Regions from separate parts of the Halomonas kashgarensis genome, predicted to be linked through region 2. Evidence: predicted binding sites of a transcription regulator. Region 2 holds the regulator's gene; the other holds the start of a gene.
The links. Region 2 encodes PhoB, which activates phosphate uptake and scavenging genes when phosphate is short. Its sites were predicted from a motif close to TGTCATANNNNTGTCANA; they were not measured.
Positions count from the first base shown of each region.

Region 1: a site for PhoB is predicted at 1,424-1,441, ahead of R5M92_RS08040 (DUF6482 family protein). Genes of this name have one in related genera too.

Region 1 covers NZ_CP137552.1:1,751,639-1,755,055, reverse strand. The annotation lists gene dnaB (replicative DNA helicase) at 1-931, shown strand, start outside; gene R5M92_RS08045 (hypothetical protein) at 1,029-1,322, shown strand; gene R5M92_RS08040 (DUF6482 family protein) at 1,512-1,814, shown strand; gene hemH (ferrochelatase) at 1,961-3,031, shown strand; gene R5M92_RS08030 (putative monovalent cation/H+ antiporter subunit A) at 3,148-3,417, shown strand, end outside.
Region 2 covers NZ_CP137552.1:3,384,233-3,387,649, forward strand. The annotation lists gene phoR (phosphate regulon sensor histidine kinase PhoR) at 189-1,481, opposite strand; gene phoB (phosphate regulon transcriptional regulator PhoB) at 1,483-2,172, opposite strand; gene ubiA (4-hydroxybenzoate octaprenyltransferase) at 2,281-3,171, opposite strand; gene R5M92_RS15640 (chorismate--pyruvate lyase family protein) at 3,225-3,417, opposite strand, start outside.

The sequences.
Region 1 (3,417 bases), 1.6 Mb from region 2:
GCTGGTCTTTCAGATCAGCGAGGAGCGGCCCAAGACCGGCGGCCCGATTGGCATGAGCGACCTTCTGACCAAGGCCGTGGATCGCATCGACGAACTGTTCAATCTCAAGGGCGAGATGACCGGCCTTTCCAGTGGCTTCCGCGATCTGGATGAAATGACCTCGGGCTGGCAGCCGTCGGATCTGGTCATCATTGCTGGACGTCCTTCGATGGGCAAGACCACCTTCGCCATGAACCTGGTGGAACATGCGGTAATCTCCAGCGACAAGCCGGTCATGGTGTTCTCCATGGAGATGCCGGCGGAGTCGTTGATGCTGAGGATGCTCTCTTCGCTGGGGCGCATCGACCAGACCCGGGTGCGAACGGGGCAACTGGAAGACGAGGACTGGCCCCGGCTGACCTCGGCGGTGAACCTGCTCAAGGACAAGCAGCTGTTCATCGACGATACGGCAGCCCTGTCGCCCAACGAGATGCGTGCGCGTATCCGCCGGGTGGTACGCGAGCACGGCAACATGGCGATGATCATGATCGATTATCTTCAGTTGATGCAGATTCCGGGCTTTTCCGAGAACCGCACCGGTGAGATATCCGAGATATCCCGCTCTCTCAAGGGCTTGGCAAAGGAGTTCGGCTGTCCGGTAGTGGCGTTGTCCCAGCTCAACCGCTCGCTGGAGCAGCGTCCCAACAAGCGTCCGGTGATGTCGGACTTGAGGGAGTCGGGGGCCATCGAGCAGGACGCCGACGTCATCGCCTTCGTCTACCGCGATGAAGTCTACAATCAGGATAACCCTGATAATCAGGGGCTGGCCGAGCTGATCATCGGCAAGCAGCGTAACGGGCCTATCGGTACGGTACACATGGCATTCATCGGCAAGTACACCCGTTTCGAGGATCTGGCCCCGGACAGCTACGGCGAGGCGTTCGGTGGCTAGTTCGGGCGAGCCGAACTTGAGCCTGCGCATGCGGGCCGTATAATGCCCGGCTCGCTATCAACGGCAAGCGGCATTTAAAACGTGACTGGAGAAGGCAATGGCAGGTGGTTTTCGACGGGGTAACCGTCAGCGTATCCCCAAACTGGAAGGACGTGGCGAGCTGCAGGAAATGGAGCGGGAAGGCCCCTTCAAGGAGTGGCTGGGCATGCCGGACCTTTATCGCTACCACCTGGTGGTGGATGGTGAGAAGTACAGTTACCAGACCGAGGACTCTGAAGTGCCGGTCGCTATCGGTGACAAGGTGGTATTTCGCTACAAGCAGACCAAGGCGGGTAACTGGATCGACAGGAACTCGTTGGGCAAGGCGATCGATCCCTCCGAGTATCAATAGGGCGGAATCGTCTGGCTGCGTTAATGCCTAGTCGGTTAAATGAAGGATGCCCTGCCATGGTGCGTTGACGCCATTCTCGTGGAACTCGCTCTCCTGCAAGCGGTCATAACGTTGCCATGAAACGGCAACAGGAATGACATCGGGCACAGCCATGCTGTGCCCGAAACGTAATGATAACAGGAGGGATCCATGGAACTCAGCGAACTGGAAGTGTTTGCCAGGCACGACGATAGCTTTGAAATACGGGTCATTACCCATGCGGGAAGCGGTTTTTACCAGGTCGAGCTGGAAGACGTGGAAGGGCAGCGTCACATGTTGACCAATCGCGACAAGCCGATGCTGTTCCGCTCGTTGGACGATGTCTATCTGGAACTCAAGCGGGCCGGCATTCATCGCGCCTATCTGGTGCAGTACGTTCCCCAGGATGAAATGATCGGCAGCGGGACCCATTACCAAGCGCCGCTGACGTCACGCATGCCCCTGGTGTTTTAACGCAATCATCCTGGCATCGAATGCTTTGCCATTCATGTACAAATCATGTTGATAGTATAAGTTTATTCCGTTGATTTAAGCGCCTCTGGTAGGATGAACGAAAGACACCCACTCATGTTTTTTCGTACGCTACAGGAGCCGCTTCGATGACCACTCCCACGGACCAGGACCAGCCAGGACAGGGGCGTCTCGTCCACGCTCCCGCCGATCATCCCCCCGTTGCCCGCGCCAAGGTGGGAGTGGTACTGGCCAACCTGGGCACGCCGGATGCCACCGATTACTGGTCCATGCGCCGTTACCTGAACGAGTTCCTGTCGGACAAGCGAGTGGTGGACTATGCCGCCTGGAAGTGGCAGCCCTTGCTGCAACTGGTCATTCTCACCAAGCGACCCTTCGCCTCGGGCCAGGCCTACCGCAGCATCTGGAATACCGAGCGCAACGAAAGCCCACTATTGACCATTACCCGGGCGCAAACGCAGAAAATGGCAGAAACATTGCACCGGCAATACGGCGACAATGTGGTGGTGGATTTCTGTATGCGCTACGGCAACCCCTCTACCGAAAGCGTACTCAAGCGCCTGCAGGCACAAGGGTGCGAAAAGATTCTTTTCTTCCCGCTTTATCCGCAATACGGCTCGCCCACGACCGCCACCGCCAACGACGAGGCCTTCCGCACCCTGATGAAGCTCAAGTGGCAGCCGGCGATTCGTACGGTGCCCGCCTATTTCGCCCATCCCCGCTATATCGAGGCCCTGGCCAATTCCGTCGAGGAGGGCTATGAGCAGGCCGCGGGCCGGCCGGATATCCTGGTGGCGAGCTACCACGGCGTACCGGAGCGTTATCTGCTGGAAGGCGATCCCTACCATTGCCATTGTCAGAAGACCACGCGTCTGTTGAAGGAGCGGCTGGGCATGAGCGATGACGAAATCGTGACCGCATTTCAGTCTCAATTCGGCCCCGAGAAGTGGGTGGGTCCGGCAACGGTGGACCATGTGGCGGAGCTCGCGCGTCAGGGGAAGAAGCATATCGCCGTGATTTCTCCAGCATTTTCCGCCGACTGCGTGGAGACCCTGGAAGAAATACAGCAGGAGATCCGCGACAGCTTTCTCGCCGCCGGGGGCGAGACGTTTACCTATATCCCCTGTCTCAACGATCGCGACGACCATATCGATGCCCTGGCAGCGGTAGCGGGCAACGAGCTCGGCGGTTGGGTATGATCGGAAGGTTATAGTCGTTCGGGGCTCCGGCGACCAATAATAGCGAGACTGGATAGCGGAAAACGTATTGTTGCCTGTCTTGAAGGGAGTGATGCGCAAACAGGGAGAACAAGCAGATGCAACTAGCCGTGTTAGCGGGATTTCTGTTGGCGGCCTTGGCGCCACTGCTGCACCACTGGTTTGGCCACCGGGCGAGCCTCGTGTTGGCGATTTTCCCTGCCCTGCTCGCCGTCTGGCTGGTAGGGCAGGCACCCCAGGTCATCGATCAGGGAGCGGTCCTGGCCGAGTGGGTCTGGGTCCCCTCGCTGGATATCACGCTCTCTTTCATGCTGGATGGACTTTCGCTGCTGTTCGGCTTGTTGATCAGCGTGATCGGCGCATTCGTG
Region 2 (3,417 bases):
GAGACGATCTTCCTTACACTCAGTTATTGCAGGGGCCGTGCCATTTTCATGACAAACAAGCTAAATGAAATAATTTCAATTATTTAGCAAAAACGGCCAACAAACTGGCGGCTTTCGCGCTGCCAAAAAGGGGCACTTAAAATGGCTACCTTTGACACATGAGCAAACTATAGCCACAACGAAACGGCTCATTGTGACACCCGAGATGCTGGAAACACGCAGCGAAACAGCGCGCCGCGCCCCGGATGGGACTCGATTTCCAGCTGGGCATCGTGGCGCAGCAGGACATGCTTGACGATGGCAAGCCCCAGACCGGTGCCGCCGGTGGCGGTGCTGCGGCCCTTGTCCACGCGATAGAAGCGCTCGGTCAGGCGGGGTATATGCACCGGGTCGATACCTTCACCGTTGTCCTCCACCTCAAGGCAGGCTCCCTTGGGGTGTCGTCGCCAACGCAGGGTGATATGGCTGCCTGCGGCGGTATAGCGCACGGCATTGAAGGCAAGATTGGAGACGGCGCTGCATATTTCCTGCTCGCTTGCCACAAGCCTGTCGCTGCATGCCTCTTCCACTTCCACCATGATGACGTGGTGGTCACCGGAAAGCGCCAGGGCGTCACGTTTCACTCCCTCCAGCAGCCGCGGCATGTCCAGGGGCTGGTGATCATTGCCACCCTGGTCGATTTCCAGGCGTGACAGCAGCAGCAGGTCGTTGACCAGGTTCTGCATGCGCAGGGTCTGCTCCTGCATTCGGGTCAATCCGCGCGCCAGGCGATCGGGTAGATGGTCGGCCAGGTCCAGGTAGGTTTCCAGGTAGCCGGCGAGTACCGTCAAGGGCGTCCGCAGTTCGTGGGAGACGTTGGCGACGAAGTCCCGACGCATCTGCTCCAGGCGGTGCAAGCGGGTGATATCCCGCGCCATGACCAGGCGTTCATCGTCACCGTAGAGGGTGATCTGGTACTGCAGGATACGGCGCTCATCCAGCGGCGCCGGCAATGTCAGCGGCTCGCGATAATCGCGGGCGTTGAAGTAGGCGACGAAGCGCGGGTCACGTAGCAGGTTGGTGATGTGCTGGCCACGGTCGTGGGCGGCTTGCAGTCCGAGCATGTCGTTGGCGGCGGAGTTCCACCACTCCAGATCGCCGTGCCGGTCGAGCATGACCACGCTATCGCGCATGGCTTCCGACGATTCCTGGATACGCGCAAGCGTTGCCCGCAAGCGGCTCTGGGTGAGGCGTTGGCTTTTCTGGTAGCGGTAGAGACGATCGAACAGCTCACCCCACATGCCGCTGGCGGCGGGCGGTTCCGTTTGAGGATGCAGGGTCAGCCACTGATAAAGCGCGCGCAGCTGGCGCAAGTGGTAGCCGAGGCACACGGCAAGCCCCGCCGCCAGCCCCAGTCCCGCCTGGGAGACGATTCCCCCGATCAAGAGCCCGGCGGTGGCAAGCCAAGCCAGTCGCCAGAGTTCTCGGCTCCACGATCGCACCTTACACCCTGGCCGAGAATCGGTAGCCCGTGCCTCGCACGGTCTGGATCAGATGCTGATGGGCTTCGCCTAGTGCCTTGCGCAAGCGGCGGATATGCACATCCACGGTGCGCTCCTCGACATACACGTTGCCGCCCCATACCTGGTCCAGCAGCTGGCTGCGCGTGTAGGCACGCTCCTGGTGGGTCATGAAGAACTGCAGCAGGCGGTACTCGGTGGGGCCCATTTCCAGTGCCTTGCCGTGGGTACTGACGCGGTGGCTCATGGGATCGAGCAGCAACCCGTCGATCTCGATGGGATCTTCCACTCCCCGGGGCGTTGTGCGGCGAAGCACCGCTTTCAGCCGCGCCACCAGCTCCCGTGGCGAAAACGGCTTGGTGATGTAGTCATCCGCTCCCGCTTCCAGGCCCTGGATCTTGTTATCCTCTTCGCCCTTGGCGGTGAGCATGATGATGGGCAACTCGGCGGTCGTTTCCTCGCGCTTGAGACGCCGCGCCAGCTCGATACCGCTGGTGCCCGGCATCATCCAGTCGAGCAGCAGCAGGTCGGGGTGATGGTCGACCACCATGGCATGGGCATCCTGGGCGTTATCCGCTTCGAGTACGCGATAGTCGGCCATCTCCAGCGCCACGGCGATCATTTCCCGGATAGGCGCTTCATCATCGACGATCAGAACGGTCTTGGCGGTCATCCCGGAGCCTCACGGTGTTCGTTGGAAAGAAATCCAGTGACAGGTCAATGACGATAACACCATGTGTTGATGACAGTTATATGACAACCGTTACAGACACCAGCCGACTCAGGCCGCTGCCGGCCACAGGCTCAAGGCGATACCGGCGAAGACCAGCAGGCCCGACCAGTGATTGTTGAGAAACGCCTGGAAGCAGCGCTCGCGCTCGCGCCCTCGAATCAGGAACTGCTGACGGACGAAGGTCGCCGCCATGGCGGCAAGGCCCAGCCAGAAGAATCCGCCCAGGGCCAGGCGTATCCCGAACCAGGCTAGCAGGCCCAGCGTCGCCAGCTGCAGCTGGCCGATGATCAGCTTGTCCGCACGGCCGAACAGCACGGCGGTGGACTTGATGCCCACCTTGAGGTCGTCGTCGCGGTCGACCATGGCGTACTGAGTATCGTAGGCCACCGTCCACACCACGTTGGCGGCGAACAGCAGCCACCCTTCGACGGGGATATGGCCGAGCACCGCGCCGAAGGCCATGGGAATCGCCCAGGAGAAGGCCATGCCGAGAAATATCTGCGGGAAATGGGTATAGCGCTTCATGAACGGGTAGATGAACGCCAGGAAGACCCCGACCAGCGACAGCATCACGGTAAACAGATTGGTGAACCACACCAGCACGAAGGCCGCCGCCACCAGGAGCAGAAACAGCCCCTTGGCCTCGTCTTCGCCGATGCGTCCGTTGGCCAGCGGTCGGTTGCGGGTGCGTTTGACGTATCCGTCGACGTGGCGATCGGCGTAATCGTTCACCACACAGCCCGCCGCCCGCATCAGGTAGACGCCGGCAACGAAGATCAGCAACACATCACGCCCGGGAATGCCCTCGGCCGCCGCCCATAGCGCCCACAGGGTCGGCCACATCAGCAGCCAGGTGCCGATGGGACGATCCAGGCGCGTCAGGTGCAGGAAATCGGGTACACGCGCCAAGCCGGAGGGGCGCAACAGGGAACGATCCATGGTTACCTCGTCAACAGAGTCATCCCCGGCGGGGAATGACGACAACCTAGAGCCTACCGCGAAGGCAAGTCGAGTTCATCCGCCATGGCGAAGAGAAAGTGCTCCTGAACCAGCAGCGCCATGCCGCGATGGCGAAATACCGAGCGGCGGCCCCAGGGACCGCGGGCATCGCTGTAGTGCGGAGCGCGTTCGGTCACTTCCAGCGGCCCTCGCTGCAAATCGGGCTGACGAAACAGCCAGCTTCCC